4 regions of the Erythrobacter sp. SN021 genome follow, and region 3 is predicted to be linked to each of the others. Evidence: predicted binding sites of a transcription regulator. Region 3 holds the regulator's gene; each other region holds the start of a gene.

What was found. Region 3 encodes LexA, which represses DNA repair genes until DNA is damaged. Its sites were predicted from a motif close to GTTCCNCNCTTGTTCT; they were not measured.
Region 1: the regulator LexA is predicted to act here: its motif matches at 4,462-4,477, upstream of L5849_RS02645 (ATP-dependent helicase).
Region 2: the regulator LexA is predicted to act here: its motif matches at 5,204-5,219, upstream of L5849_RS08705 (ribonucleoside-diphosphate reductase subunit alpha).
Region 4: the regulator LexA is predicted to act here: its motif matches at 3,430-3,445, upstream of uvrA (excinuclease ABC subunit UvrA).

Annotation. Positions count from the first base shown of each region.
Region 1 is NZ_JAKKUW010000001.1:539,565-547,549, reverse strand. Features, by position in the region: gene L5849_RS02655 (hypothetical protein) at 72-641, shown strand; gene L5849_RS02650 (DEAD/DEAH box helicase) at 761-2,095, shown strand; gene L5849_RS02645 (ATP-dependent helicase) at 2,144-4,453, opposite strand; gene L5849_RS02640 (hypothetical protein) at 4,568-4,915, shown strand; gene L5849_RS02635 (hypothetical protein) at 5,209-5,667, shown strand; gene rsmD (16S rRNA (guanine(966)-N(2))-methyltransferase RsmD) at 5,675-6,229, opposite strand; gene L5849_RS02625 (pseudouridine synthase) at 6,226-6,993, opposite strand; gene L5849_RS02620 (aromatic ring-hydroxylating dioxygenase subunit alpha) at 7,012-7,985, opposite strand, start outside.
Region 2 is NZ_JAKKUW010000003.1:239,336-247,320, forward strand. Features, by position in the region: gene L5849_RS08695 (ribonucleotide-diphosphate reductase subunit beta) at 13-1,071, opposite strand; gene L5849_RS08700 (GGDEF domain-containing protein) at 1,744-2,940, shown strand; gene L5849_RS08705 (ribonucleoside-diphosphate reductase subunit alpha) at 3,131-5,152, opposite strand; gene L5849_RS08710 (alpha/beta fold hydrolase) at 5,663-6,544, opposite strand; gene L5849_RS08715 (PilZ domain-containing protein) at 6,751-7,086, shown strand; gene L5849_RS08720 (PilZ domain-containing protein) at 7,208-7,570, shown strand; gene nadB (L-aspartate oxidase) at 7,599-7,985, opposite strand, start outside.
Region 3 is NZ_JAKKUW010000001.1:318,212-326,196, forward strand. Features, by position in the region: gene L5849_RS01525 (SurA N-terminal domain-containing protein) at 1-81, shown strand, start outside; gene trpE (anthranilate synthase component I) at 89-1,588, shown strand; gene L5849_RS01535 (phosphodiester glycosidase family protein) at 1,585-2,427, shown strand; gene pip (prolyl aminopeptidase) at 2,424-3,386, shown strand; gene L5849_RS01545 (aminodeoxychorismate/anthranilate synthase component II) at 3,462-4,076, shown strand; gene trpD (anthranilate phosphoribosyltransferase) at 4,073-5,065, shown strand; gene trpC (indole-3-glycerol phosphate synthase TrpC) at 5,067-5,852, shown strand; gene lexA (transcriptional repressor LexA) at 6,000-6,689, shown strand; gene L5849_RS01565 (ComEC/Rec2 family competence protein) at 6,705-7,985, opposite strand, start outside.
Region 4 is NZ_JAKKUW010000001.1:628,450-636,434, reverse strand. Features, by position in the region: gene L5849_RS03065 (M13 family metallopeptidase) at 1-1,935, opposite strand, end outside; gene L5849_RS03060 (hypothetical protein) at 2,126-3,253, opposite strand; gene uvrA (excinuclease ABC subunit UvrA) at 3,673-6,666, shown strand; gene L5849_RS03050 (3'-5' exonuclease) at 6,718-7,985, opposite strand, start outside.

The sequences.
Region 1 (7,985 bases), 220 kb from region 3:
GGCGCAAATGGTACGCATATGATTTCCCGCACGTAATGAACTGCGGTCGAGGAGCGTTCCAAACAAGGCCCATGCCCTTTCCGTCCCCCCTCATTGCCATGCTGGTCGCATTGGGCTCGCCCCAGGGCCTTGAGGACCGTGCGGGCGTCCCTCACGCGGATGTTGCGCGGCACGGTCGTCCTGACGTCGAGGCGCTCTCGGCATCGGGCGTGGTTTTGCCAGGGTTCGAGGACGGTCGTAAGGTGCCGGTTTCCCGCCAGGTACGGATAGAGCGCCGCGTCATTCTGAGGATCAGCCCGCAGCCCGGTAACACGCGCCGCGACCTGCTCGCGCAACTTCCACCTCGGGCGGCTGCGCCTCGCCTTGTGGAGCGCCCGCACGGAAAATGCCTCGATGCCAGCGAAATCGTCGGAGTTTCGGACCGGGGTAGCCGATTGGTCATCTATCTCCGCGATCGGCAGATCATCACTGCGAAGCTTGAGAAGGCCTGCAGTCCGCGGGATTTCTACCTCGGCTTCTATGTCGAACGCAGCGATGACGGGAAATTGTGCGTCGATCGCGATCGCTTGATGTCCCGCGCCGGGGCCAGGTGCCGGATATCGAAATTCAATCGCCTCGTGACCTCCAACCGGGATCGCTGAGACGGCCTGCGTGCCGTTTCCTTGACTTTTCCGGCATTTCCGGCAAAGGGCGCGACGAGCCGATATTGCGGACGCGCAGGTTAGGGTCGGCCATTATTCCAGGGACAGTTTCGAACCGCATGACTTTCGCCGATCTCGGCCTTTCCGAAGACTTGCTCAAGGCAGTAAGCGAAGCCGGCTATACGCAGCCGACCGACATCCAGCGCGAAGCGATTCCGCCGGTGCTGATGATGAAGGACATCATCGGTATCGCGCAAACCGGAACGGGCAAGACGGCCAGTTTCGTGCTGCCCATGATCGACATCATGGCCAGCGGGCGCCGCCGCGCGCTGATGCCGCGCTCGCTCATACTCGCACCTACCCGCGAGCTTGCGGCGCAGGTTGCCGAGAATTTCGAGAAATATGGCAAGAATCACGATCTCAAGCTCGCGCTGCTGATCGGCGGCGTGCAGATGGGCGATCAGGTCAAGGCGCTAAACGATGGGGTCGATGTCCTGATTGCCACGCCGGGCCGCCTGATGGACCTGTTCGAGCGCGGAAAGATCCTGCTCAATGGCTGCGAACTGCTCGTCATCGACGAAGCCGACCGGATGCTCGACATGGGGTTCATTCCCGATATCGAATTCATCTGCTCCAAGCTTCCCGAAGCGCGGCAGACCATGCTTTTTTCGGCAACCATGCCCCCGCCGATCGAAAAACTGGCGAAGAAGTTTCTCAGGAACCCGAATCGGATCGAAGTCAGCCGGGCTGCCACCACGAACAAGGACATCACGACCTTCAAGGTTCCGGTACAGAGCCGCCAGAAGCGCGAGACCCTGCGCTGGCTGCTCAACCACGACCATGTGGAAACCGCGATCGTTTTCGCCAATCGCAAAACCACCGTGCGCGAGCTCAATAAGAGCCTCCAGCGGCACGGCTTCCGCAGCGGTGAGATTCACGGTGACATGGATCAGTCGAACCGGTTGAAGGAACTGGATCGTTTCAAAGCGGGCGACATCAATATTCTGGTGGCTTCCGATGTCGCCGCGCGGGGGCTCGACATCAAAGGTGTCAGTCACGTCTTCAATTTCGACACCCCCTGGCATCCCGACGATTATGTCCATCGCATCGGTCGTACGGGCAGGGCAGGGGCCAAGGGCCGCGCCTTCACATTCGTCGCGAAAGAAGACGCGGAAGCAATTTCCAATGTCGAGACGCTGACCGGAGCCACAATCAAGGTTTTCGGCAAGGACGATGTCAGGGTCGATCTGGTGGAGCAGGAAGCGAAACGGGAAGACGAACCCAAGCGCCGCCCCGAGCCGCGCGAAGAGGCTGTATCTCCTCGCGAGAAGCCCGCACGCAGAACGAAGCCCAAGGGCGAACCGCGCAAGCGCCGCGATGACGATGATGCGCCGGTCGCAGCGGGCGAATGGAACGGGCCTAAGCCGGCCTTCCTCGATATTTCCGCAACCTGAGTTCGTATCGCTCACGGCGCGGGCGCATATGCCCTGCGTCCGTTGCTTCTAGTCGGCCAGCTTCACGAAACTGTCGAGCACCCGTTTCTCGCCCGCCTTTTCGAATTCGATCGTCAGCTTGTTGCCTTCCTGGCCGGTGACGCATCCATAACCGAACTTGTCGTGAAACACGCGCGCGCCGATGGCGATATCACTGCGCGGCTTGGCAGCGAAGCTGGCGGCGCTGCGCCCGGGCTCGGCCAGGCGTTTGGGTGTCGCGTCATAACCGGTGGATAGCGCACGCTGCCAGCCAGGACCGCGTGCTCCGGAGCGGTCGGGACGATTCGACGAAACATGGGCAAAGGGGTCTTCGGTCTCGGTCCAGTTGGCGCGCCACAAAGAGGCGCCGCCGGTCATGGTAGTCTCGCTCGTGATCTGCTCTTCGGGCAGTTCCTCGATGAAACGGCTGGGAATCGAGCTGGTCCATTGCCCGTAGATGCGCCTGTTCGCCGCATGCAGGATCGTGCAGCGGCGTTTGGCGCGCGTGATCGCGACATAGGCGAGGCGGCGTTCTTCCTCGAGGCTGGCGAGCCCGCCTTCGTCGATGGACCGCTGGCTGGGGAAAACGCCTTCTTCCCAGCCGGGCAGGAAAACGTGGTCGAATTCCAGCCCCTTGGCCGCGTGCATGGTCATGATAGTGACCTTTTCGCCATCGTCGGCGCGGTCGTTATCCATCACCAGGCTGACATGTTCGAGGAAATCGCCGAGCGTCTCGTATTCTTCCATCGCACGGGCGAGTTCGGTGAGGTTTTCGAGCCGGCCTGCGCTTTCGGGGCTGCGGTCCTTCTGGAGCATTTCATCGTAACCGCTTTCGGCGAGGACGGTGCGCAGCAACTCCGAGGGGGTGACTGTCTCCGCCATCTCGCGCCAATGCACGAACTGTCCGAGCAGGCCGACAAGGCTGTTCCTTGCCCGCGTCGGTAGCTCGTCGGTTTCGCACAGATCGAGGCTGGCGGCTGCGAGCGGAGCTTGCATACGGCGAGCATGACGGCGCATCGCCTCCAGCGTCTTCGCCCCGAGGCCGCGTTTGGGCTGATTGTAAATGCGTTCGAACGCTAGGTCGTCGGCGGGCTGGGCAATGGTGCGCAGATACGCCAGCGCATCGCGGATTTCGGCCCGTTCGTAGAAGCGGAAACCACCAACGATCCTGTAGTTGAGCCCGATCTGGATGAAGCGGTCCTCGAATTCGCGCGTCTGGTATTGCGCCCGCACGAGAATCGCGACCTCGTCCAGCGGCGCACCTTCCGATTCGAGCCGTTCGATTTCCTCGCCGATGCGGCGCGCTTCTTCGGGAGCATCCCATATGCCGATGATGCGCACCTTCTCGCCCGCCGGCAGTTCGGTCCACAAGGTCTTGCCGAGCCGTTCGCTATTGGCGTCGATCAGGCCCGAGGCGGCAGCGAGAATCTGAGGTGTGGAGCGGTAATTCTGCTCCAGTTTGATCACCGCCGCGCCCGGAAAATCCTTTTCGAACTTGAGGATATTGGCGACTTCTGCGCCGCGCCATGAATAGATCGACTGGTCGTCGTCCCCCACCACGCAGATATTCTTGCGGGTCTGGGCAAGCAGGCGCAGCCACAGATACTGGACCTGGTTGGTGTCCTGATATTCGTCGACGAGAATGTATTTGAAGCGCTGCTGGTACTGGCTGAGCACGTCGTGATGCTGGCGGAAAATGTTCAGCATGTGCAGCAGCAGGTCGCCGAAATCGCAGGCGTTGAGCGTTTTCAGCCGGTCCTGATAGAGCTTGTAGAACTGCGTGCCACGGCCATTGGCATAGGCTTCGTTCTCCACCGCATCGAGATCGCCTGGATTGAGGCCGCGATTCTTCCAGCGGTCGATCAGCCCGGCGAGCTGGCGCGCAGGCCAGCGCTTTTCGTCGAGATCGTTTTCCCGAATCAGTTGCTTGAGAAGGCGCAACTGGTCGTCGGTGTCGATGATGGTGTAGTTGCTTTCGAGCCCCACAAGTTCGGCATGGCGGCGCAACATTCGCGCGCCGATCGAATGGAAAGTGCCGAGCCAGGGCATCCCTTGGACTGCATCGCCGATGTGACGTCCCACACGCTCGCGCATTTCGCGCGCCGCTTTATTGGTAAAGGTGACGCAGAGGATTTCACTGGGCCATGCGCGGCGTGTTGCGATCAGGTGGGCCAGCCTTGCGGTAAGCGCCGCAGTCTTGCCTGTGCCGGCGCCAGCGAGCATCAGGACTGGCCCCTCCGTGGTGAGAACGGCTTCTCTCTGAGGCTCGTTCAAACGCTCCGCATAGGTGGGAATCCGGGCATTTTCCGGTGCGGTTGCAGGGGCAATTTCGGAAGTCATAGTCTGAGTGAACAGGTAGGGAACACCTGTGCGGCGCGCAAGAGGCGCCTCGGAACCCTCCACCCCGCTCTTGCGTATTTATGCGCGTAGGAAACCGAAATGGAGAGTTCTCCGATGCACAAATTGATGGCCGCAGGCGCTGCCGCGCTTGCTTTCACCGCTGCCCCCGCCGTTGCGCAAAACGCCAATGCGAACGAAACGGCTACCACGGCTACTACCGCTGCCGCGAACGCCAATACGCAGGCCCCGCGTTTCGTTGCCCGCGAGGTAGCGCAGACCACCCCGCCAAGCTATAAGTCTGCTTCTGGTGACAACCTTCCGGTGTGCAGCGCCAAACAGCAGGACGGCTGCATCAATAGCTGGGCGAAGAACAAAACGGGCAATCGCCCGCTGGAATACTGGCCTGGTAAGCCCGCCAGCGAAATCCCGGGTAAGCTGCCCGCGAAAAAGCCGGGCAGATAATCCAGCAAGCTTTCGGCTCGCGCTCCTTTCCTGGAAAGTATGAGCGCGGCGCTTGGAGGGGGCGGGGCTGCCATGGCGGCCTCGCCCTTTTCCTTTTTTGGCCTTTGCCGAGCTATCCTGCTTTCATCCCGGCGCGAAATCGTCACGTCTGACGCTCAGGCGTTTGCGGGGCGGGATGGGGATGTCCCCGTCCTATTGCTTGCTTTTCCCATGGCCTGCATCGTCCGTTCATCCCGATGGGGCGGGTAACAGGGTCGCGTTCGTCGCGCATGTTCGGTTCCAAGGAGAATCCCATGCGTAAGACATTTTGGTATATCGTCGGTGGCCAACTCGCCACCATCAGCATTCCGGCCATGGCGCAGGATGTGGGGGCCGATCCGGCTCATGGTGTCCAAAGCCATCCCATGCCTGAGCAAGCCCAAAATACCGATCAGACACCGGCCCATTCGGCCGCCATGGAGGCGTGGCCGGTCGAGCGCAAAGCGGCCTACGATGGCTGGACTGCCGATGCGCAAGAGTATTTCTGGACGCTCATGCCCGAGCGGCAGGAACTCTTTTTCCGCTTGAGGGATGCCGACCGGCGCGTCTTGGTCGCGATGGATGAAGCTGATCGCACCAAAGCTTGGTCGACAATCGAGAGCCGCGCTGCGGCCAAACCTGTGGATCAGGATATGTCCGCGCCCGAACCGGCGCCGGAACCGATGGAAGAAACGGACACGCCCGAAAGTCCCGAGCCCAGGGGTCGCAGCTAAGGGCGCGTCAAGCCGCGTCGGGATCCAGGCGCAATAGCCATAGGCGTGCCTTCCCGACGCGGCGTTCCGCAACGCAGTGCAGGGATTTGACCTGCACTGCATCCTTCGCGCCGGTCTCCAATGCGATCCAGGTAGAACGCTCGATCCAACCGAGACGAAGCAACCGGTCGAGTGCCACGGCTCCCGCGCTGGTACCGTATGGAGGGTCGAGCAGGATGAGATCGTGCGCCCGCTTGGCTGGCGCCAGCGCCATGACCGAGGCTTGCTGAACGGTCGACCGGGTGCGCGCGTCGAGCTTTTCGATGTTGGCTTTGATCGCTTTGATCGCGGTGCTTTCCTGTTCGACGAACAGGCAGGAGGCTGCCCCGCGAGACAGCGCTTCGAGACCCAGCGCGCCTGAGCCTGCGAACAGGTCGACCACCGAAAGGCCTTCGAAGCTCCCCAAGCGGCTGTTGAGCATGTTGAACAGCGTCTCGCGGGTACGGTCCGCGGTCGGCCGGGTCAGTTCGCCCGATGGTGCGGCCAGCTTGCGGCCGCGCCATTCGCCAGCGACGATCCTCATTCTCGGCCACCGCGCGCCAGTTCGCGCTTGAACCCCATCACATCGCCGCGCTTCAACTCGGTCGCCTGCCCGCGCGGCAGGTCGCCGATATGGAAGGGGCCGTAGCCGATACGCAGCAAACGGTTCACCTCGAGGCCGAGATGTTCGAGCACACGGCGGACCTCGCGGTTCTTGCCTTCGCGCAAAGTCAATTCGATCCATCGGTTGCGACCCGAACCCCGTTCGAGATTCGCTTCGATGCGGCCATAGCGGATGCCGTCGATTTCCACCCCTTCGATCAATTCGTCGAGTTGGGCCTGCGTTACGTCTCCGAATGCACGGGCACGGTATGTGCGCGGTACACCTGAAGAGGGCAGTTCCATGGCCCGCTTCATTTCGCCATCATTGGTGAGCAGCAGCAGGCCTTCGGTGTTGTAGTCGAGCCGACCTACCGGCATCACGCGCCCGGCATCGTTGGGCAAAGCGTTGCGCAAGGCGGCGTAGATCGTCGTGCGGCCTTTGGGGTCGTGTTCGGTGGTGAGCATGCCAGCAGGCTTGTGAAATGCGAACAGGCGTGTTTCTTCCGGCTTTCCGACTGGTTTGCCATCAACCGTAACGCCGTTGAGGCTGGTTAGTTTGACCGCCGGCGTGTCCAGCACCTTGCCGCCGATCGCCACGCGTCCATCGGCAATCATGCGCTCGACCTCGCGCCGACTGGCAACGCCTGCACGGGCCAGCAACTTGGCGATCCGGTCGCCTTCCTCGGGTAATCGCTTATCGGCCATGGGGCCGCAGCTAGGCGCTCAACCTGCCGCCCGCAAGGCTTCTTCGACTGTCTCGTGATAGCGACGGATGCCGCCTTCCATGGTGCCGAGGGTGAGATGGGGTATCGCCCCCGTCGCAAGCCCTTGTTGGCCGAGTTCGGCTGCGCGGAAGTCTTCGCTCGCGAAGACCCCGCCGTCCAGGAGCGCCCAACTGCGTTCCCAATGGTCGCGCGCCTTTTCGGTGGCGGGATGTTCCGGAATCAACATGAAATCTTCGACTAACGTGCGGTCATGGGCCTGGGGCATCATAACCATGACGTTTATGTAGTCGGGGCTGGGAATGACCAATGCACCGGGAAGCATTTGATAGGCATAGGTCACCACCCTTCGCAGCGCGGCCATGTCGGTCAGGTCGACGCTCTCCATATCCTCAAGCCGCCCAACCGCACTGCGCGCATGGGGGCCGATCATATCGCCGCTGGTGGCCCCGTCCTTGAAGAACGGTCCGATGGTCTTCGCGTGGAGCCGCGTCACATGGTAACTTTCCAGGAAAGCATCCATGATCAGCTTCCAATTTCCGGCGACTTCGTGGGTCTTGCGGCGGAACAGGACCTGATCGCTCATGCCCAACGCATCGAAATCCGCGCCGATCTCTTCGGCGAAGGAGAAGTCGGTATGGCCCTCTTTCGGGCAGAACCAGATCAGCCCGCCGGTTTCCCTGCTGGGCAGCTCGACAAGGCCATAATCTCCTTTGTCGAGGCCAGGGAAGGTATCGGCACGGGGGAGCGCGAGCAGGCGCCCGTCCACCGCATAAGTCCACGCGTGATAGGGGCAAACGAGTTTCTTGCCGCACTGCACCTCATGGCCTTCGACCAGCCGTGTGCCGCGATGACGGCAGACATTCAGGAAAACATGCGCCAGCCCCTGCGCATCGCGCGTGATCAGTAGGGGGCGGCCCGTTGCATCGTGCGGTACTGCCATGCCCGGATCGGGCAGAAGCGCCGAAGGACACA
Region 2 (7,985 bases), on a different contig from region 3:
TGTCGCTTCAAATCACTCCGCCGCCACGCTCCCACTTTCCTCGCCGAACAGGCCCGGGCCGTCATCCTCGGCTTCTTCCTCGTTCGCGGCCTTGGCCTTGTTGCGCTTGTCGAAGCTCGACCAGACGGTGTTCCAGTCGCCGCGGGTGGCGCCCTTCGAATATTCGGTCGCGCGGGTTTCGAAGAAGTTGGCGTGCTCCACGCCGTTAAGCAGCGGGGCGAGCCAGGGCAGCGGGTGGTCGTCGACCATGTAGATCGGCTGCAGGCCAAGCTGACTGAGGCGCCAGTCGGCGATGTAGCGGATATACTTCTTGATTTCCTTCGCGGTCATGCCCGGCACCGGGCCATCCTCGAAGGCGAGGTCGATGAAGGCATCTTCCAGCCGCACCGTCTTCTGGCACATATCCATGATGTCTTCCTTGACCGCCTTGGTCAGGCAGTCGCGCTCGCGAGCGAATTCATGGAACAGGCGGGTAATGCCTTCGCAATGCAGGCTTTCGTCGCGGACCGACCAGCTAACGATCTGGCCCATGCCCTTCATCTTGTTGAAGCGCGGGAAATTCATCAGCATGGCGAAGCTGGCGAACAGTTGCAGACCTTCGGTGAAGCCGCCGAACATGGCCAGTGTGCGGGCGATATCCTCGTCCGTGTCGACCCCGAATTCCTGCAAATAGTCGTGCTTGTCCTTCATTTCCTCATATTCGAGGAACATGCCATATTCGCTTTCGGGCATGCCGATCGTGTCGAGCAGATGGCTGTAGGCGGCGATGTGCACCGTCTCCATATTGCTGAACGCGGTCAGCATCATCTTGATCTCGGTCGGCTTGAACACGCGGCCATATTTGTCGTGGTAGCAATCCTGCACCTCGACATCGGCCTGGGTGAAGAAGCGGAAGATCTGGGTGAGCAGATTGCGCTCGTGATCGGTGAGCTTCTGCGCCCAGTCGCGGCAGTCCTCGCCCAGCGGCACTTCTTCCGGCAGCCAGTGCACCTGCTGCTGCCGCTTCCAGAAATCGTAGGCCCAGGGGTACTCGAAGGGCTTGTAGGTCTTGCGGGCTTCGAGCAACGACATGTTGTGGATCTCCGGTTTTTCGCGTGAACGACTCATATAGTGAATCAGAGCTTGGATTCGAAGGCAAGCGGCAATGATTCGGCGGGGATAAGATGGAAAAAGGCCCGCCCTGCGCCTCGCCGCTTCACCTGTGCGACGAACTGCGGAACACGCTCGAGGCAAAATCCGTTGGTAGGATATTCGATATGCAACACGGGGAACAGCGGCATCGTCCGGTTTCCCCTTTTGCGGGCGATGTCCGTAAACCCCGGCGCCCCGCTCCTCGACATCGAGGGCGGGGCGCCATCGGTTCCGCAGCCCGGGCCTTCCACGAAGCATGGACCGACTTTCCCGATCCTCCGCCGACAAGGCGTAAGCCACGCAAAATAAAGGCACTCCACGCGGTCGAGAAGGTTCGCAGCGAGGCGCACCTGCAACCTGCGACCGGAGAAGATCCGCCTATTGGGAAAGTCGGCACCGGCCCGGCTGTCTGGAAGACGGTGCGCGCATTCCACGAGCCTCGGCACCAAAGCTGTGACAGAAAACGCATATGCGCATCCATCGCTTGCGGTCCCGCCGCGGATCGCACACAGCCCGCCCCGGGGAAGCCCGAAGCCGGCTTGGTATATAAGGCGTGGGATAATGTGCAAGTCGTTGCAAGATTGCGGTATTCCGGTACAGTCGCGAGTGCAAATGGACCGGGCGCAAGACTTCGACCTCGCCGCTGCGGCGCATGCCGCCCTGGCCGGCAAAAAGCCCCCGCGCGGGTGGGACCACAGACTGCATGCCGCGATCGCGGAATCGCTCGGCGATCTGCACTATCGCGAAGGGCGGTTCCTCATGGCGCTCGGCACGGTGGTGGCCGTTTTATCGCTGGCGGTGGACGCGCTGATCGCGTCCGATCATTTCACGAAAATCGCCGCGGTCAGGTTGGGGGCGGTACTGCCCTTCACCCTATCCGCGCTGCTGCTTCCCCGACGGCTGCTCGCCCTGCAAAAGCTGTTGATGGGCCTGTCGCTCATCGGCTTCGGGGTGAGTATGGCCTATGCAAGCGCCTTCGTTCCCTCGCCTGACAATGCCCTCCTGGCTCTCGGGGTCGTGACATTGTTCGGGCTTGCCCTGCCGGTGCTACCGTTTCGCCGGTGGCAGATGATCGGTTTCGCCTTGCTGTATGGGCTGGCGGTGGGAGGGTTCCTGCTCCTCCATGGGGCCATTGTCGATTACGCCAAGACATTCATCCCGATCATGATGCTCACCATGGGCGCGGCCACCGTTCTGGCCCACCGCATCCACTGGATCGAACGGCGGAACCTGTTGCTGACACTCCAGGCGGACGAACGCGCCAAGGCTCTGGAGGAAAGCAACGCGCGACTGACCGAGCTGTCGATGAACGACCCGCTCACCGGGCTCGCGAACCGTCGCCGGGCGGAAGACACTTTCGCCGAGCATTATGCGACTCCGGTGACGGTGGGGCAGGCCGGTACCGCGCTGTTCATGGTCGATCTGGACCATTTCAAGGCGTTCAACGATCACTGGGGCCATCAGGCGGGTGACGCCTGCCTGCGCGCGGTGGCCGAAGTGATGCGGCATTCGGCCAGCCGTCATGGCGGGCTTGCCGCGCGCTTCGGCGGCGAAGAGTTCGTGGTCTTCCTGCGCGCCGACGATGCCACCCAGGCCCATGCGATCGCCGAGGAATTGCGCGTTGCGATAGAGCGGATAGAGATCGATCACCCTGCCAGCGCCACCACCGTAAGCTGCACCACCAGTATCGGTATCGCGCTGCACAAAGGCCCCAATGTGCCGGAACTCGCCGATATGCTGGCAAGAGCCGATGCCGCGCTCTATCGCGCCAAGGCCGAAGGGCGGAACCGCAGCTTGATGGCCGCCTGAAACCTCTTCTGCGCGCGGCACGGCTTGCGACGGAGCCCGGACCCGTGGCCATCGGTCGATGGCCGAATGTCCTTCAATCGGTGCCATTCCGGTAAGCCAGAGGACGATCGAGCGCGCGATAACGCAAGCTCGAGGCCGCCGATCCTGACGGTCGGCGGCCTCGGGGCGTCTTATGCGGGCTTTCGTTCGCTTACTGGCAGGCGAGGCATTCCTCGTAATCGGTCTGCTCACCGCCGGCGGCCAGTTCGTATTTGGCCGCATCCGCGGTATTGTCGGCTTCCACACCGCCTGCAAAACCGGCGCGCTGCACGCTCTTCGAGCGCAAGTAATAGAGCGATTTGATGCCCTTCTCCCACGCCTGGAAGTGCAGCATCATCAGGTCCCATTTGTCGACATCGGCCGGAATGAACAGGTTCAGCGATTGCGCCTGATCGATAAAGGGCGCGCGGTCGGCCGCGAATTCGAGCAGCCAGCGCTGGTCGATCTCGAAGCTGGTCTTGAAGGCGGCCTTTTCTTCCGCCGTCAGGAAATCGAGATGCTGGACGCTGCCGCCCTGCTCGAGGATCGAGTTCCAGACATTGGTCGAATTCTTGCTCTTCTTGTCGAGGATCTTCTCGAGATAGGGGTTCTTGACGATGAACGAGCCCGACAGCGTCTTGTGCGTGTAGATATTGGCCGGGATCGGTTCGATGCAGGCGCTGGTGCCGCCGCAGATGATGCTGATCGACGCGGTCGGCGCGATCGCCATCTTGCAACTGAAGCGCTCCATCGCGCCGGTTTCGGCGGCATCGGGGCATGGGCCGCGTTCCTGAGCGAGCACCAGCGAAGCCTCTTCGGCCTTGGCGCTGACATGTTTGAACATCTTGAGGTTCCACACCTTGGCCATCGGGCTTTCGAAGCCGATGCCCTTGGACTGGAGGAAGGAGTGGAAGCCCATCACGCCCATGCCGACGCTGCGTTCGCGCATGGCCGAATATTTCGCCCGGGCCATTTCGTCGGGTGCGCGATCGATATAGTCCTGCAGCACATTGTCGAGGAAGCGCATGACATCCTCGATGAAGGTCTTGTCCTCGTTCCATTCGTCCCATTTCTCGAGATTGAGCGAGGACAGGCAGCAGACCGCCGTGCGATCGTTGCCGAGATGGTCGATCCCGGTCGGCAGCGTGATTTCGGCGCACAGGTTCGAGGTCGAAACCTTGAGCCCAAGCTCGCGGTGATGCTTGGGCATCATCCGGTTCACCGTGTCCGAGAACACGATATAGGGCTCGCCGGTCGCAAGGCGGGTTTCGACCAGCTTCTGAAACAGCGAACGCGCGTCGACCGTCTTGCGGACCGAACCGTCCTTGGGGCTTAGAAGATCGAATTCCTCGCCGTTGCGAACCGCCTCCATGAAGGCGTCGGTGACCAGCACGCCGTGATGCAAGTTCAGCGCCTTGCGGTTGAAGTCGCCGCTCGGCTTGCGGATTTCGAGGAACTCCTCGATCTCGGGGTGCGAGACGTCGATGTAGCAGGCAGCCGAACCGCGGCGCAGCGAACCCTGGCTAATTGCCAGTGTAAGGCTGTCCATCACGCGGACGAAAGGAATGATGCCGCTGGTCTTGCCGTTGAGGCCCACGGGTTCGCCGATGCCGCGGACATTGCCCCAATAGGTGCCAATGCCGCCACCCTTCGAAGCCAGCCAGACATTCTCGTTCCAGGTATTGACGATCCCGTCGAGGCTGTCGGCCACGCTGTTGAGATAGCACGAAATCGGCAGGCCGCGCGTGGTGCCGCCATTCGACAGAACCGGCGTCGCCGGCATGAACCACAGCCTGGAAATATAATCGTAGAGGCGCTGCGCATGGTCCGCATCGTCGGCAAAATAATCAGCGACACGCGCGAACAGGTCCTGATATTTCTCACCCGGCAGCAGGTAGCGATCGGTTAGCGTTTCCTTGCCGAATTCGGTCAGCAGGGCGTCTCGGCTCTCGTCGATCTGCACGTCGAAACGCCGGTCGAGCACTTTCTTGCTGTCTTCCTTGGCTGCTGCTGCAGCCGCACTCGCCACAGCACCGGCCAGCGCCTCGCCCGCCGCTTCCTGGACGAGTTCTTCGCTGCCTTTGTCAATCTTGTCCATCGCAACCGCTTTCTTGCCGGTAGTGGGCTCCTCGACGGTGTCCTGCCTATCCAGATCCAGTGCCATCGCCGTATCGTCCCCGCTCTTAAAATCCATCGTCTGCCCCGCTGTCCGTATCATTCGCGTGCCTGATTCCAGGCCCCGCATGTTCCGCTTGTGTTCGATTCGCCGGGGCATCGCCCTCGCCTACCAATTCCTTGCGGCTCCGGGGCAAAAACTTGTCCCTTTTTTCCCACAGGCCCGCTTGGTCGCGCCAATCTTCCAATATGGGAAGTCCGCCGCAAATCGCTAGGTCTTGTGGGTACCCCCAGCCGCTCTACCACTAGATACTGAATCAGCCGGGACTCCAGCGCAAGGGGGTTGGCGGCGATTTACCGCGGACACGCAGGGTCGGAGCATGGTGACTTATCTTGTTGCAACGCCGCGACGCGTGGACGAAGCTGGACTCGCGGCGAGCGCAAGGGCGAAAATGAATCCGGGAAAAAAATTTTGCGGGCAAAAATGATCGTGCCGGGTTGAGATTCGTTCGAATCCGGACGCGCAATTTTGGAATCCGGAAGCGGGTGTAGGCTGCCGCGCTCGGTCGCGGCTCGAAGACGAACCCACCTAGCCCGCATTCGCCTTTGCATGGTCGGCGATTGCATCGGCAAGCTCGTCGACCAGTTCGAGCGGGAGATCATGCCCCCATCCCGGGATCGTCTTCAGCTTCGCTCCGCGAATCGAGGCAGCGGTATCGCGGCCGCCTTCGCAAGGGACCAGTGGATCGTCCTCGCCATGCAGAACCAAAGTCGGCACGGAAATGGTTTCGAGCATGTCGCGCCGGTCGCCATCGGCGACGATGGCCGACAAATGCCGAGTCGGCCCTTCGGGATAGAAACTGCGCCGCACGCTCGCCCTGGTCCGTTCGCGCAGGCGTTCATCCGCGGTTGGATAGCCGGGCGAACCGATGGTGCGGGCGAGCATGATGCCATGTTCGACCAGCGCCTCTTCCTCGGTGGTTTTGGGCCGTGTGACCAGGGCCTTCAGCGCTTCGGGTTTCGCGGGCGGCAGCTTGGGATTGCCGGTGGACGAAAAAATCGAGGTGAGCGAGAGGCATTTGTCCGCGTGGCGCGAGGCGAAATGCTGCGCGATCATTCCCCCCATGCTCGCCCCGACGATATGGGCCTTGGCGATTCCCAGCGCGTCGAGCAGGCCCGCCCCGTCATCGGCCATATCGGCTAGCGTATAAGGCACTTTGGGCGTGAGGCCGATCTTGGACAGCAGAGTCATCTTGACGAGGCCGGGCGCCTTCACACCGTCGAACTTGTGACTGAGTCCGATATCGCGATTGTCGTAGCGAATGACACGAAAGCCGTGGTTGGCAAGCGCCTCCACCAGCTCGTCGGGCCATAATGTCAATTGCGCGCCGAAGCCCATGATTAGCAATATCGGCGGATTGGCCTCGTCGCCATGGGCCTCGTAATGAATCTCGATTCCGTTCGCTGTCACCTTGGGCAAACCGCATCTCCCTCTACCCGTTTCCCGCAAACTCACCGGAATTGCCGAGGATTGTCCATCGCGGAATCGGGAGAAGGGTAAAACTATGGTAACCGCCGGGTAAAAGCGCGCGCGAATATGTCGTTCGGATACAAGCGCGCCTGGCGTTCGCGGTCCATCTTCATTGCGGTCGCAAACCGACAGCAACGGGACACGCCATGGTCGATCGTAGACGCGAAGGGCGCACGCTCACACAGGAATTCGTGCGCATCACCATCGCCGGTATCGGCCTGCGCTGCGCCATGCGCAATCTATCGCCGTCCGGCTGCATGGTCGAATGCCCCGATCTCACACCCAGGATCGGGGCGCCGGTCGAACTGGCGCTTCTGCCGGAATACATCGCTCAGGGCCAAGTCGCTTGGCAATTGGGCGAAAGCATCGGCATCTTTTTTCTCGAACCGATCGACGCCCATGTCGTCCGCCATTACGCATCCGATCAATGGTTGCCGCGCGGCGACTGGTCTTTCGGCGGATGGGCCTTGCCGAGAAGTTAGGTTCCACGCGGGAAATCCGTCTTTCCCGGCCGGATTTGACGCATTTTTACAATACGAAGCCTCGTGACCGGAGGACCCTGATAACCGGGCATAATGCTCGGGTCGCTGGGGTCATCAACAAATGGAACGGCGTAGGCACAAACGCTTCAATACGAATAAGGAAATTCTGGTCTCGGTGAACGATGCCGTGATGCGGGGCCGGATGCTGAACCTTTCGGATGACGGCTGCATGATCGCTTGCGACAGCAAGAGCGCATCGAGGGGCCGGAAAGTGACGGTCACGCTGATCGACAGGGTTTGTGTCGAAGGCGAGATCATATGGGCCAATAATCGCAGGATCGGCGTTACATTCTATCGCAAGCTCGATGCGGTGACCGTTCGCTATTTTCAAATCGACAATATCGCACTCGGCGACAGCCAGCCCCTTGCAGACCAATTCGGGCGCGATATGCCTCCGATGCGGCCCGACCGAGATTTCGATTAAGCCTAACCGTGTCGAACGCTAACCGCCCTCAGGGGACGAGCACGGTATCGCGCGCGACAGGGTCGGTCTGCGGATAATCCATGATGAAATGCAGCCCCCGGCTTTCGTGCCGCTTCAGCGCGCTCCTCACGATCAGGGCAGCGCATTCGAGCAGATTGCGTAGCTCGATCAGATCGGTGGTGACCCGGAAGCTGCCGTAATAGTCTTCCACTTCCTGCCGAAGCATCTCGATCCGATTGCCCGCGCGTTCGAGCCGCTTGGTCGTGCGCACGATGCCGACATAATTCCACATGAACCGCCGGATCTCGGTCCAGTTCTGCTTGATGACCACCTCTTCGTCGGAATCGGTGACCCTGCTCTCGTCCCATGGCAGGATTGCGGGTGGATCGTCGAGCTGGTCCCAGCATTCGAGAAT
Region 3 (7,985 bases):
CAGGCCATGCAGCAGGAACTTGGTGTTTCGCGCAACGCGTCGGCCATCGAGGCGGTGCGCAAACAGCTTGCCGGGAACTGAGGCGCGGTTGGACAACGGTCTGAAAGGTGTCGGCCAGGCGCGCGAGGCCTTGGCGCAAGGCAGGTCTGCGCTTATCTGGCGCGAAGTCGTCTCGGACACGGAGACGCCCGTAGGCGCCGCCCTCAAGCTGTTCGAAGAAGGCCGGGGCGACTTTCTGCTCGAATCGGTCGAGGGGGGAGAGATTCGCGGGCGCTACAGCCTTATCGGCCTCGATCCCGATCTGGTCTTCCGCGCGACGGGCGACGATGCGGAAATCAACGGCGATTGGCAGCACCGGCGGGACGCTTTCAAACCATGCGAGAGCGGCACCCTCGCGAGTCTGCGCACGCTGGTTGAAACCTGCCGATGCGATGTGCCCGGCGAACTGCCCCCTGCCCTGGCCTGTCTGGTCGGTTATTTCGGCTACGAAACTATCGGGCTGGTAGAGAAGCTGCCTCGTCCGGCAGAAAGCGAACTGGCGCTGCCGGATATGCTTTTCGTCCGGCCGACCGTTTTGCTGGTTTTCGACCGCCTCAGCGATGCGCTGTTCTGCATCGCGCCGGTGTGGCGCGAAGGCTCGATCGAAAAGGCAGCGGAGCGGATCGACGAAGTTCTGCGAAAGCTGGCTAGCCCGGCCGTGGTGGAAAGCGGCGCCGTGCAACACCATCCGGAACCCGAGCTCATCTCGGCCGTGCCGGCGGACGAATACGAGTCCATGGTCTTGCGGGCCAAGGCCTATATCGAGGCCGGGGATATATTCCAGGTCGTGCTGTCCCAGCGCTTCACGTCGCCCTTCGCGCTACCGCCCATGGCCCTTTACCGGGCGCTGCGCCGGGTCAACCCGTCGCCCTTCCTGTATTTCCTCGATATGCCCGGCTTCGCGATCGTCGGTTCGAGCCCGGAAATCCTCGTCCGCGTGCGCGAGGGCGAGGTCACGATCCGTCCGATTGCCGGTACGCGGCCGCGCGGTGCGACGCAGACCGAAGATCGGCTCGCCGAACAATCCCTGCTGTCCGACCCGAAAGAGCGGGCGGAGCACTTGATGCTGCTCGATCTGGGCCGCAACGATGTCGGTCGTGTGGCCAAGTCGGGCAGCGTGACCGTCACCGAGAGTTTCACTGTCGAGCGGTACAGCCACGTCATGCATATCGTCAGCAATGTCACCGGGAGGCTCGATCCCTCGAAGGATGCGATCGACGCTTTGTTCGCCGGTTTTCCCGCCGGTACCGTCAGCGGTGCGCCCAAGGTACGCGCGTGCGAGATCATCGCCGAACTCGAGCCCGCGACGCGCGGCCCCTATGCCGGCGGGGTTGGATATTTCGCTCCCGATGGATCGGTCGATAGTTGCATCGTCCTGCGCACGGCTGTCGTGAAAGACGGGACGATGCACGTTCAGGCCGGTGCGGGGATAGTCGCCGACAGCGATCCAGCCTATGAACAGAGTGAATGCGAAGCGAAAGCGGGTGCCCTGCTCGCTGCGGCCAAAGAAGCCGTTCGTCTCGCGAGAGAACCCGGGTTCGGCCAATGAGATATCCCATCGCTGCCCTGGCCCTGCTGGTGCTAACGGCCTGCGAGGCTCAGCCGGAAGGCGAACCTGTCGCTCGCGCGCGCATCGACGGGCAGGAGCCTGCCGCCGCCACTCCCACTCCAGAGCCAAGCGCCACGGCTACGCTTGCCAGCCAGGTCGAGAGCGCCTGCCGCTCGATCATTTTCGAGGACACACCGCTAACCCATTGTCTTGCAGTGCCTTCCCGGCATCGGATCGCGATGGACCTCGGACCAAGGGGCGAAGCACCATATCGCAGCCTGACCGATTTCGCTCGCGCGCAGGATCCCGACACTATCGCTTTCGCAATGAATGCGGGGATGTATGACGATGAGGGCGAGCCGATCGGCTACTTCGTCGAGGATTCCGAGCGCCTGCAGGCGCTCAACACCGCCGATGGCGAAGGCAATTTCCACATGAAGCCCAATGGCGTGTTCTACGGCAGCGATGGCAAGTGGGTGGTTCGCAGCACCGACAGCTTTCTCGCGAATGTTACCGAACGCCCGGAATTCGGCACGCAATCTGGTCCGATGCTGGTGGTGGATGGCAAAATCCATCCCACAATAACGCATGACGGGCCTTCGCGCCTGATCCGCAACGCAGTCGGCGTCGACGACAATGGCCGCGCGCATTTCGTGATATCGAATGCTCCGATCTCTTTCGGCAAGCTCGCCCGGTTCTACAAGGACGAGCTGGACGTAAAGAATGCGCTGTTTCTCGACGGCAATGTGTCGCTGCTCTGGAACCCGGCTACCGACAGGCTCGACACAGGCGCCCCCATCGGCCCGATTGCCGTCATCAAGAAAAAGGCTTCCGAATGACCGAACCCCGCCGCACGCTCTATCCCGCGATCGAACCGTTCGAGTCCGGCATGCTCGATGTCGGCGAAGGTCACTCGCTCTATTGGGAACGGGTCGGCACCAAGGGCGCGAAGCCTGCGGTATTCCTCCACGGAGGTCCAGGTGGCGGCATGGCGCCCGATCATCGCAGACAGTGGGATCCGGATCTCTACGATGTGCTGCTGTTCGACCAGCGCGGCTGCGGAAAATCGCTGCCTTTCGCCGAAATCGAAAACAACGACACCTGGCGGATCGTCGACGATATCGAGCGACTTCGCGAGATGTGTGGCCACAGCAAATGGCAGGTCTTTGGTGGCAGTTGGGGATCGACACTGGCGCTTGCCTACGCCCAGAAATATCCGAACCGGGTGAGCGAACTGGTTCTACGAGGCGTTTTTCTCGCGCGGGAGCGGGAAAAGACCTGGCTCTACGGCTACGGGGCGAGCGAGATCATGGCCGAACAGTGGGACCAGTTCATCGGCCTCGTTCCCGAGCAGGAGCGCGGCGACCTGGTGCGCGCCTATTACAACCGCCTGACGAGCGAGGACGAAGCGACGCGGCTTGCCGCGGCGCACGAATGGTCGCTGTGGGAGGGCCATGTCGCCACGCTGTTACCGAACGAATCCCTGCTGGAAAGCTTCGGCGATCCAGCCAAGGCGGTTCCATTCGCGCGCATCTGCGCGAAGTTCTTTCTCGAGGGCTTCTTTCTCGAAGAAAACGAATTGCTCGACAATGTCGATCGGCTCACCGGCATTCCCGGTATCATCGTGCAGGGCCGCCATGACATCTGCACCCCGCCAAGCGCGGCCTGGGCGCTGAAGAAAGCCTGGCCCGAGGCGGAGCTTTGGATGGTCGACGATGCCGGACATAGTGCGAGCGAACCCGGTATCGTCGACGGCCTGGTCCGGGCCACCGACCGGCTGGCCGGGAAGCGGGCGTGACATCACGCTGACGTTTCGCGTCTCGCAGCTTTCCTTGCTTGAAAGCCTGGCGCCAGAGCTTCATTGACGGCATGCATGACCGACAGCCTCTCCATTCTCGTAATCGACAATTACGATAGCTTCACCTTCAACCTCGTCCATTACCTCACGGAAATGGGCGCGGATGTCGAGGTGGTGCGCAATGACGCCATTTCGGCGCGCGAGGCACTGGCGGCAGACCATGCGGGTTATCTGATCTCGCCCGGACCCTGCACACCGAACGAAGCGGGGATCAGCCTCGACCTCGTGACGGCCTGCGCCGATGCGGGCAAACCTCTGCTCGGCGTGTGCCTTGGTCATCAGGCAATCGGCCAGCATTTCGGCGGGCGCGTGGTGCGCGGTGGGCTGATGCATGGAAAGACATCGCCGGTGACGCATGATGCGAGCGGAGTCTTTGTCGGCCTACCCTCGCCCTTTACCGCGACGCGCTATCACTCGCTCGTGGTCGAGGACATTCCCGACTGCCTGGAGATCAACGCCACCAGCGAAACACCGGGTCTCGACGGCAGCAGCGTGATGGGCTTCCGCCATTGCGAACTGCCGATTCACGGCGTTCAGTTCCACCCCGAAAGCATTGCCACCGAACACGGCCACGCACTGCTTGCCAACTTCCTCGAAATCTGCGGTATCGCCGCCAAGGCCCCGGCATGAAACGACTTCCCGATGCAAAGCAGCACCTTGGCGAGAAGGAGGCGGAAGAGGTCTTCGGCTGGATTCTCGATGGCGAGACGTCCGACGAGGACGTCGCCCGTTTTCTCGTGGACATGTCGGCGCGCAGTGAAACGTCCGAGGAAATCGCTGGGGCTGCCCGTGCGCTCCGGACCCGGCTGATTCCGGTCGAAGCTCCCGAAGGGACCGTCGATTGCTGCGGTACCGGGGGCGATGGGCATCACACGCTCAACGTCTCGACAGCGGTGAGCCTGGTCGTCGCGGCATGCGGTGTCCCGGTGGCAAAGCACGGCAATCGCGCGGCGAGCAGCAAATCGGGCGCGGCGGATACACTCGAAGTGCTTGGCCTCGACATGGAAGCTGCGGGGAAAAGCGCCGAGAAGACCTTGGCGGAACTCGGAATTTGTTTCCTCTTCGCCAAAAACCACCACCCTGCGATGGGGCGCATTCAACCCATTCGCCAGAAGCTCGGTGTGCGGACCATTTTCAATTTGATGGGTCCCTTGTCGAACCCCGCCGGGGTACGGCGGCAACTGATCGGCATCGCCCGTCCCGCCTATGTCCCTATCTATGCCGCCGCCAAGGCCAAGCTGGGGACCGAGCGGACCTTCATTGCCTCGGGTGACGAAGGCCTCGACGAACTGAGCCTGGCGGGCGGAAACGAACTGGCCGACGTGACGGGCAATGATTTCGAGATGCGCCGCGTCGTCGCGGTGCAGGCCAACCTGCCTCATTCACCCGTCGAAGCGATCCGCGGGGGCGAACCGGAGCATAACGCACGGGCGTTGGAAGCTCTTCTGTCGGGGACCCCCGGCCCCTATCGCGACGCGGTGTTGTTCAATGCCGCCGCGACGCTCATCGTCGCCGGGCGCACCGACGACTGGACCGAAGGCGCGGAAATCGCCGCCGAAGCGCTGGATTCGGGCAAGGCCAAGACGCTGCTCGAAAAATGGATCGCGATGGCCATCTGACATGAACAAGCTCGAAGAGATTTGCGCAACCAAGCGCGAGGAAGTCGCCGCGCGCAAGCGAGCCCGTTCGCGCGCCGATCTGGACGCGGCGGCGCTTGGACAATCGGCACCCCGTGGCTTCCGCTCGGCCCTGGCACGCGCGCAGCAGAGCGGGTTCGGCCTGATTGCCGAAATCAAGAAAGCATCACCCTCCAAAGGCCTAATCCGAAAGGATTTTCGGCCCGCCGAGCACGCGCGCGCCTATGCTGCGGGCGGAGCTGCCTGCCTGTCGGTGCTGACCGACGCCCCCTACTTTCAGGGTCACGAGGATTATCTCGTCGAAGCGCGCACAGCCTGCCCCCTTCCGGTCCTGCGCAAGGACTTCTTGGTCGATACGTGGCAAGTCGTCGAAGCACGCGCGATCGGTGCCGATGCGATTTTGATTATCGTCGCTGCGCTCGACGATAGTGCCATGCATGAAATCGAAGCAGCGGCATTCGATTACGGAATGGATGTCCTGGTCGAAGTCCACGATAGCGTCGAAATGGAACGCGCCGCCCGGCTGAAATCGCGCTTGATCGGTGTGAACAACCGCGACCTCAAGACCTTCGATACCGATCTTGCGACAACCGAAACGCTCGCCGCCCACGCCCCGGACGGCGCCCTGTTGGTCGGCGAGAGCGGGATCTCGACCCATTCCGATTGCGCCCGCCTCGCTCGTTCTGGCGTGCGCAGCTTCCTTGTCGGAGAAAGCCTGATGCGGCAGCCCGATGTCGAAGCGGCAACCCGCACCCTGCTTGGCGGCTGAAACGGCGGGAGAGGAGCAAAGCGGGAACACCTGTTCCAGCGCAACTTGCTCCAAACCGGGGCTATTGCTTGACTTGTGGAAAGGGGTTGCTTACTTGTTCCGCATTCGTTCACGCGTTTGTGAACAGGCGACACGGGAGTTCGCACCATGCTGACCGCCAAGCAGCACGAATTGATCCGCTTCATCCAGCAAAAGCTGGAGGACACTGGTATTTCCCCCAGCTTCGAGGAAATGAAAGAGGCATTGGACCTCAAGAGCAAGTCGGGCGTCCACCGGCTTATCTCCGCGCTGGAAGAACGCGGTTTCATTCGTCGGCTGCCCAATCGGGCGCGGGCGCTCGAGGTTGTCAAACTGCCGGAAGACGCGGTCATGGGTTCTCCCAAGCCTGCTCCCGCGAACGATGCGGTCGCCACGGCGCTGACCGCGAAGGCAGTCGCGCCCGAGCCGGCCAACGATATCATCGACGTTCCCCTGCACGGCCGCATCGCCGCCGGCGCTCCGATCGAAGCGATCGAAGGCCAGTCGAGCATGCCGGTGCCTGCCGCGCTGCTCGGCCCTGGCGAACATTATGCGCTGGAAGTCTCGGGCGATTCGATGGTCGAGGCCGGTATTTTCGACGGCGATTTCGCGCTGATCAAACGCACCGACAATGCGCGTGACGGAGAGATCGTAGTCGCGCTGGTCGATAATGAGGAGGCCACGCTCAAATATCTGCGCCGCGATGCAGGTCGTGTCCGGCTCGATCCGGCCAATAGCGCTTATGAGGCGCAGATGTACGAACCGCATCGGGTCCAGGTGCAGGGCAAGCTGGCGGGGCTCTTGCGGCGCTACCACTGATGAACGCATTGGCGACTAGCGGACGGAAGCCCGCCACCAGCCATGTTCACCCTGGTCCTGCGCGACCGTCGCGACCTCCCGGGAAGAAAGATAAATCGCCGTCCCTCCTTCCCTCTGGAGTAAGAGGCGGTCTATCTTCAGCCATCGTGGGCGGCAGCTCCGTGGCAAATAGCGTTCGGCGATAACGATATCCGCTCTCTGGCAAGCCGCGGCCAGTGCGCGCTCCGCGACGAGGTCCCGGTTGCGCGCGACGAGGATCGTCCAGTTGCGAGGTTCTTGCTTAGGGGGCCCTCGCTTTACGGTCAGCGTGCAGAATTCCGCACTGCATCGGGCGTGAGGCCACTGGACCAGCGGTATCGGCTCCAGGTCACTTCCGGAAAGCTCAAGCAGATTCTGTCGTGCGTAGTTCGTCTTGCCATCGCGCAGGACCAGCACGTGTTCGGCCTCGTTCGCCACGCCGATATCCCGCCCATCGCGCGTGACGAGAATATCGGGCGCGGATGCCGAAATCATAAGGAAGGCGGCCACAGCAACCGGCGCCAGTCCCCACAGGCGAGCCCTGCCTTGCCATAGTGCCAACCACAACGCGCCGGCGAGATATAGGGTCAAAGTGCTTAACCCGATACGCGGAGCCAGTTTCACCGCGCCGGGCTGCTCCGAGAAGAAATGGGCAATGGCGAGCAGGAGATCGAGCGAATGTCCGACCAGCCACCATGCGGGGGCGCCCGCCCCGACAATATCCAGCAAGAGAGCCAATGCCACGAGGGGCATGGAAACGAATGTCACCAGAGGGATCGCGATCAGGTTGGCTGCCGCGCCATAGACCCCCGCCCGGTGGAAGTGGAACAGGACTATCGGCATGAGCGCAAGCTCGATCACGAGGCCGGTCAGGAATAGCACCGATGCGCGCCGAGCGAGGCGGCGCAACCAGCTTTCTTCACGCGGTGCAAGGAAGTGCCGGATTGCCGGAACGTTGTGGAGGGTAACGATGGCGATAACCGCGGCGAAGCTCATCTGAAAGCTCGGTCCCACCAGCGATTCGGGCCATAGTGCAAGAACGGCGCCTGCCGCCACCGCCACCATCCGCATCGAAAGCGGTTCTCGCCCGAGCGCCAGCGCAACCAGGACGAGCAATGCCCCGATACAGCTCCGAACCGTCGGAACCTCGGCACCGGTCAACAGCGTGTAACCGATGCCAGCAAGGGCAGCCGTACCGGCTGCCAGCAGCGGCAGCCGCACGCGCAAGGTCAGCCAGGGCCAAAGGGCGAGCAGTTTGAGAGCCAGCAGATAGGTTGC
Region 4 (7,985 bases), 310 kb from region 3:
GCTGTGCGGGTCGGTCGCGACCTGATTGCGCAGCGAATCCTCGCGCGCCTTCGCCCGCCACACCTGCGCATAGGCGAGGAAGAAGCGCTGGTCGCCGGTCAGCCCGTCGATCACCGGCGCTTCTTCGCCATTCAGCGATTTTTTGTAGGCATCGTAAGCCACCAGTACGCCGGCCAGATCGGCGATATTCTCGCCCATGGTCAGGTCCGGATTGATGAAGCTGCCGGGCACGACTTCGAAGGCGGCGTATTGTTCGCCGAACTTCTTGGCTTCGGCGTTGAACCGTTCCGCGTCCTGGGCCGTCCACCAATCCTTGATGGCGCCATCGGCGTCGATCTTGCGGCCCTGATCGTCGAAGCCGTGGCTGATTTCGTGGCCGATCACCACCCCGATGGCGCCGTAGTTGACCGCGGGGTCGGCCCAGGCATCGAAGAACGGCGGCTGGAGGATGCCGGCCGGGAAGACCATCTTGTTTTCCAGCCCGCCATTATAGGCATTCACGGTCTGGGGGTTCATTGCCCATTTGCTGCGGTCGACCGGCTTGCCAAGATCGCTCATCTGGTAATCCGCGTTGAACCGGGTCGCGCGGACCATATTGCCGAACAGGTCGTCGGGCGACATGGGCAACTGCGAATAGTCGCGGAACTCCTCTGGATAACCGACCATCACATCCATCCGCGCGAGCTTTTCGAGCGCGGCCTGCTTGGTTTCCGGAGTCATCCAGTCGTTTTCACGGATGCGGTCGCCCATGGCCAGCTTCAAGTTCTTCACCAGCTCGTCCATCCGCGTTTTCGCGATCTTGGGGAAGTATTCCTCGACATAGGCTTCGCCGACAAGCTCGCCCAGCGAGCCATCGATCGTGTCGACCGCGCGTTTCCAGCGCGCGCGCTGCTCGCTGGTGCCGTTCAGGGCGCTGGTGTACCGAAACCGGCTTTCGACCATCTTCGCGTTGAGATAGGGCGAGGCCTGGTGCGTAACACGGGCCTTCTGCCACAGTATGAGCGTTTCCAGATCGGTGCTGGCGAAGAGTTCCGCGATTGCCTTTATCGCCGTATTGTCGGTCACGATGATGCGATCCTGCGGCGGGATGTTGTGCCCGTCGAAGAACGCGGCCCAATCGACACCCGGCGCATAGGCGACCAGTTCGTCGCTCGACATCGGGTTGTTGATCTTCTCGATCTGGCGGGTCTGCTCGACGTCCCAGTTGAGTTGGGCGACATAGGTTTCGAACGTCATCACGCGGCTAGCCGCGCCGCGAGGGTCCTCCTCGCCGATATTGCGGAAGGTGCGCACCAGATATTCGTAATAGGCGATGCGTTTCTCATCGAACTTCGAATTGAAGTAGTAGTCCTTTTCCGGAAGACCGAGGCCGCCCGAGAACATCCATAGCGCGTTGATTGTGGGATCGTCGGGATCGGCATAGGGCGCCGCGCCGAACAGCGTGCCGCCGAATTTGGCGTAAGTCGCGCCCATGTAGCGGGCGAATGCGCTCTTGTCGGATAGCGCGTCGACCGCAGCCAGTTCGCGCTTGAGCGGGGCGATGCCGACCTTCTCGATCGCCTTCTCGTTCATGAAACTGGCGTAAAGCGCGCCGTATTGCGTGCCCGCCGGCGCTTCGGTGATGAGACCATTGACCTGCTCGGTCACGTCCTCGCGCAGATTGTAGAACGAGCCGACCGAGGGGCGATCCGCAGGAATCTCGGTACGGTCGATCCAGGCACCCGATGCGTAGCGTTCGAAATCGTCGCCCGGATCGGCGGTGAGATCGCGGGCGGTAAGGTCGAGGCCGTATTCGCCGATCTTGGCCGAACCGGTGACGACAATGGTGTTTTCATCATCGGTGGTTTCTTCGGCGAAGGCCGGTGTGGAAAGCGCGAGGCCCAGCGCGAGCGCCGAGACTGCCGCCGTGCTGGCGAGCGAATGGATGCGTGGCATGAAAAGTCCCCTGAATTGTAGTGATGGCCTGCGCTAACACGCCCGCGATGGCGGCGGCATATGAACTCGGTGAACCACACAGAACCATCGGCAAGCGACGGCATGTGCGCGGTCTCGATAGTTCGTCGGCCGTGCTTGTCGGTGCGGCTCCCCGATCCGGACGGGGGAGAGTCGGGAATGGTTCTCGTTTCTAAGGCGCGGTTTTCGTCTTGCCCGTTTCGAACACCCCGCGTGCCCGATCCATGACCGCAGCAGGCAGGCTCTGTTCCAACAGGCCGAAGATCAACCCGATCAGCAGGGCGATCGTGCCGCTCTGCATGATCTGGCCCGTGCTCATCGAACTGAAGCGGAATTCGACCACGCCGGTAATAAAGAACAGCGAGAAGACCACCGCCAGCGAACCGGTGAAAAGCAGGCGCATTCGCGGGGCAAGCCGATCTCCCTCCAGCTCGGCCAGATCGGTGAAGGCCAGCGTCACCTTGCGCGCGGCGAATGACAGCCAGGTTCCGATCATGCAGCCCGCCAGCAACAGGAACATGGCGCGAAACCGATAGGCTTCGGAAGGAAACAGGGCGACATATTCGCGCGTTTCGCTGGGTTTCGCGCACATCCAGTCGAGCCGATCGCCATAGGCGCCGCACAGCGTGGCGAAGAAGCCCGGAGACTTGTCGTAAAGCAGGTACAGCAGAAGAAAGATGACCGCGGCGCCGAATGCAGGCGCGCCGAGCTTGAACATGTAGTGGTTCTTGATCCGGCTCCCTTCGCGCATCAAGGTTTCATTCCGCAGAGTTTCGAGGGCGCCGTCGGCGGCCCGCAGATCGACGTTTTTCACAGTGAAAGCGAGCGTTGTCAGGCTAAACAGCCGGTCGAAGGCCTCCTTGAATCTGACCTCGCACTCTTTTTCCCAGGCATCGGTCTGATGATCGGCCTGCGCGCCGATGATCATCCGGCGTAACCTCTTGCCGAAACGAGCCCATTTGCTCTCCCCGTTCTCGGTCGCCGGGGCAGGGCGGTAAATCGCCTTGAGCACGCCCAGCGTCTGTTCGATCTTGCTTTTGAAGGCCAGTTCCTGCTCGTCCACGGGGGCGGGCTCTTCCCGTTCCAGATAATTGGCACCGAAATAAATGTCCCACAGGAACAGGTCTTCATCATCGGCCGCGGGATTCTCCTTCGTGGCGTTGGGATGAAAGCGGGCTATGTCCCATCGCTCACCCAAATGGATGTCGCTCGTGCGCCAGTCGCGTTTCTTGCCATTTCCCCCGCCCGTGCCGCTTTGGGCCTGGGCGGCCTCTCCCTCTTGCGGTTCGGTTTGTTCCATCATCTTCCCCCTTCAGATGTGTTGACGGCTCGATCGAAGCGTAGGGTCGAACCGATTGATCCGAAACAGGCGGCAAACCTGTATTCGAACAGTCAATCGTCTGGCCCGTGGAAGCGACACGCCGACGAACGGGGCGCAGTGCTGTCGAACGGGCTACATTTATTGGCCACCCGGTGCTTCCACTCTTGTCGAAGCGGCATCGCTTCTATGCCATGGGTGCGATTATTCGACAATCCGCAGCAGATGGCCCGCTCGCGCTTCTCGGCGCCACACTGGTTGCCGCAGCGATTGGAACTGCGTCGGCGCTTCCTATATCCGGCATCCTGCCATTCGCATGGCTGGAACCCCGATGGTCGCGATGCGCTCCCCAAACAGACCGCCCTTGACTTGGTCGAACACAACAGGAACATAGGCCGCCCATGGCACTCACCAAAATTTCCGTCCGCGGCGCGCGCGAGCACAACCTCAAGGGCGTCGATATCGACTTGCCGCGCGATGCGCTGATCGTGATCACCGGCCTGTCGGGCTCGGGCAAATCGAGCCTCGCCTTCGATACGATCTATGCCGAAGGGCAGCGGCGCTATGTCGAAAGCCTGAGCGCCTATGCGCGGCAATTCCTGGAAATGATGCAAAAGCCCGATGTCGAGCATATCGACGGGCTCAGCCCCGCGATCTCGATCGAGCAGAAGACCACCAGCCGCAACCCGCGCTCGACCGTCGCGACGGTAACCGAGATCTACGACTATATGCGCCTGCTCTGGGCGCGCGTGGGCGTGCCCTACAGCCCCGCCACCGGCCTGCCGATCCAGGCGCAGACGGTTTCCAACATGGTCGACCGGGTGATGGCGCTGCCCGAAGGCACGCGGCTCTATCTGCTTGCCCCCGTCGTGCGTGGACGCAAGGGCGAATACCGCAAGGAACTGGCCGAGTGGCAGAAGGCCGGGTTCACCCGCGTGCGCATCGACGGCGAGATGTACCCGATCGAGGAAGCGCCCGCGCTCGACAAGAAGTTCAAGCACGACATCGAAGTGGTGGTCGACCGGCTGGCGGTGAAGGAGGGCCTCGAAACGCGCCTCGCCGACAGTTTCGAAACCGCGCTCAAACTGGCCGAAGGGCTGGCTTATGTCGATCTGGCTGACGGGACTGTCACCGAGGTTATGCCTCCCCTCCCCACGGGGCCGGGGCCGGGGGTGGGGGAGGCCACCTCGCGGGTGCCGAACACCCATCCCCAACCCCTTCCCTCAAGGGAAGGGACTCAGAAAATGAAGGGCGCCGGATTGCCCGCCAATCGCATCGTCTTTTCCGAGAAGTTCTCCTGCCCGGTCTCGGGCTTCACCATCGAGGAAGTCGAGCCGCGCCTGTTCTCCTTCAACGCCCCCCAAGGCGCCTGCCCGACTTGCGACGGGATCGGCGAGAAGCAGTTGTTCGATCCGCAACTGGTCGTGCCGAACGAGGCGCTGAGCCTCAAGAAAGGCGCGGTGGTGCCCTGGGCGAAGTCCAACCCGCCGAGCCCCTATTACATGCAGGTGCTCGCCAGCCTTGCGAAGGAATACGAGTTCAGCCTCGAGACCCCGTGGGAAGATTTCGACAAGGAAATTCGCGACATCATCCTGCACGGCACGAAGGGCCGCGCCATACCGCTGACCTTCAAGGACGGGCGCAAAAGCTATACGGTGAAGAAGCCGTTCGAAGGCGTGATCGGCAACTTGAACCGCCGCCTGTTGCAGACCGAAAGCGCCTGGATGCGCGAGGAGCTGTCCAAATTCCAGACCGCGCAGCCATGCGAGACCTGCCACGGCAAGCGCCTCAACGAGAAGGCGCTCGCGGTGAAAATCGCGGGCACCGACATCGCCACGCCGACCAAGATGAGCGTTGCCGATGCGAAGGAGTGGTTCCTCGCGCTGCCCGGCAAGCTCACCGACACGCAGCGCCAGATCGCGCATGCCATCCTCAAGGAAATCAACGAGCGGCTGGGCTTTCTCGACAATGTCGGGCTCGACTATCTCAACCTCGACCGCACCAGCGGCACATTGTCCGGCGGGGAGAGCCAGCGCATCCGCCTCGCCTCGCAGATCGGCTCGGGCCTTTCGGGCGTGCTCTACGTGCTCGACGAACCCAGCATCGGCCTCCATCAGCGCGACAACGACCGGCTGCTCGAAACGCTCAAGCGGCTGCGCGATCTCGGCAATACGGTGATCGTGGTCGAGCATGACGAGGACGCGATCCGCGCCGCCGATCATGTGGTCGATCTCGGCCCGGGCGCGGGCGTCCACGGGGGCGAGGTGGTGGCGCAGGGCACGCTGAAACAGGTGCTTAAGAGCAAGAAATCGCTCACCGCCGATTACCTCACCGGCCGCCGTGCGATCGCCGTGCCGACAGAACGGCGCAAGGGCAATGGCCACCAGCTCACCGTCCACGGCGCGCGGGCGAACAATCTCGACAACGTCACCGCCTCGATCCCGCTCGGCACCTTCACCTGCATCACGGGCGTTTCGGGTTCGGGCAAGTCGTCCTTTACCATCGACACGCTCTATGCCGCCGCCGCGCGCACGCTCAACGGGGCACGCGTGGTCGCGGGCGCGCACGACAAGGTCACCGGCCTCGAATATTGCGACAAGGTGATCGAGATCGACCAGTCGCCCATCGGCCGCACTCCGCGCTCCAACCCGGCGACCTACACCGGAGCCTTCACCCAGATCCGCGACTGGTTCGCCGGCCTGCCGGAAGCGCAGGCGCGCGGCTACAAGCCCGGCCGCTTCAGCTTCAACGTCAAGGGCGGCCGCTGCGAGGCGTGCCAGGGCGACGGGCTGATCAAGATCGAGATGCACTTCCTGCCCGACGTCTACGTCACCTGCGAGGAATGCGGCGGCAAGCGCTACAACCGCGAAACGCTGGAGGTGAAGTTCAAGGGCCACTCTATCGCCGACGTGCTCGACATGACGATCGAGGATGCGGAAGGCTTCTTCAAGGCCGTCCCCCCGATCCGCGACAAAATGCACATGCTGAACGAGGTGGGGCTGGGCTACGTCAAGGTCGGCCAGCAGGCCACCACGCTGTCAGGCGGCGAGGCGCAGCGGGTGAAGCTCGCCAAGGAACTCAGCAAGCGCAGCACCGGCCAGACGCTCTACATCCTCGACGAGCCCACCACGGGCCTCCATTTCGAGGATGTCCGCAAGCTCCTCGAAGTGCTCCACCGGCTGGTGGAGCAGGGGAATTCGGTAGTGGTGATCGAGCACAATCTCGACGTCATCAAAACGGCGGACCACATTCTCGACCTGGGGCCGGGCGGCGGCGTGCGGGGCGGGGAGGTTGTTGCGGAGGGGACTCCGGAGGAGGTTGCTGAGGTGCCGGAGAGCTATACGGGGCAGTATCTCAAGCCGATGCTGGAGCGGCAGCGGGAGGCTGCGGAGTGAAATCCGCAAACTTCCCTAGGAACCGCTAATCATCGCGGACATAAAACCGGTTCAGACTAATGTCCTTAGTAGCCCAGACTCGGCCAAGAAAGGTGAGGGGCTTGCTATGGAACTTCCGATCTTCTTGCTCAGTGTGAAGAGTAGTCGTCTTTTTGCACGTGTCATAGCAACATAGAAAATTCGGCGCTCACCTTCGATCTGTTCGGCAGTCTCAGCCTGTTTGCTTGGCCAAATTCCTTCGTTCGTGTCGAGAATGACGACCGTGTGGAATTCTTTTCCTTTTGCCCGAAGCGCCGTCATAAGATGGACGGGACGCTCCCAAACTGGGTTCTTGGCATCTTCTTCTGATGGCGCATTCGATAGAGTGTCTGCAGCCGCCTCAATGTCATCAAGAAATTGTTCAAAATCATCGTTGTAACGGTCTGCATATCTTGCCAAATAATGAAATGGTGGGTCGGAATAAAAAATGTCCTCTTCTGCCTTGCCGTAGTCTTTTTGCAAACCTGAGAAGCAGTCGCTTATTGCTTCGACAGCCTCAGAAACGGTTTCGCTCTCGCAGTATTCTCTGAGGGCGTCAGCAAATGAGAGGCTCATTTGCCCATCCTTGTTTTCTCCTTTCAGCGGACCTCGATAATGCTCGAGCGCCTCGATTGCCTCAATGACCGACCGGGGTTTTGCCCCGGTAAGGTGCGATCGTACTGAAGCTTGATCTGATTTACTGAGAGGATACCGCTTAACTTGGCTACATAAGCGCAGAACATCGTCAATTACCTTACGAGAGAACCGTCGATCGTCCGCAGTCATGCGAATTGTGAGGAGATCGACAAGCGAGTCGAAGGCTTCACTTAGAAAGACCTGCAAATCCTCAGCAGCACAGAAGGGAATATCCTTCTGAGCCAACATAATTTGATAGGGTATGAGCTGCGCCCGCTTCCTAGATACCAGCGCTATCCTTTCTCGCCCAATATCCTTTCGATGTACGAAATGCTCAACCTCACTTACCACATGATCAATGCTATCCGTGAAGTCTTCATTTTCGATCAGCAGTATTTCGGCGTCTTCAGTCGAGACAGGAATGACATTCTTTACATGTCTATGTCTGTTGTTGCGGATAAGACGATCTGAGGCGGTGACGATATTTCGGGGACATCGGTAGTTTTTCTCAAGAACGTATGTTGAGAATTTTTGGCCGAACCACTTGTCAGGAAGGAGGATGTAGTTAGGCGTCGCTCCTCGCCATTCGAAAATAGCTTGGTCATCGTCACCTACTATAACGATACGAGCGCGGTGCAGCCTAGCAATCGCACGAATTAGCTGCA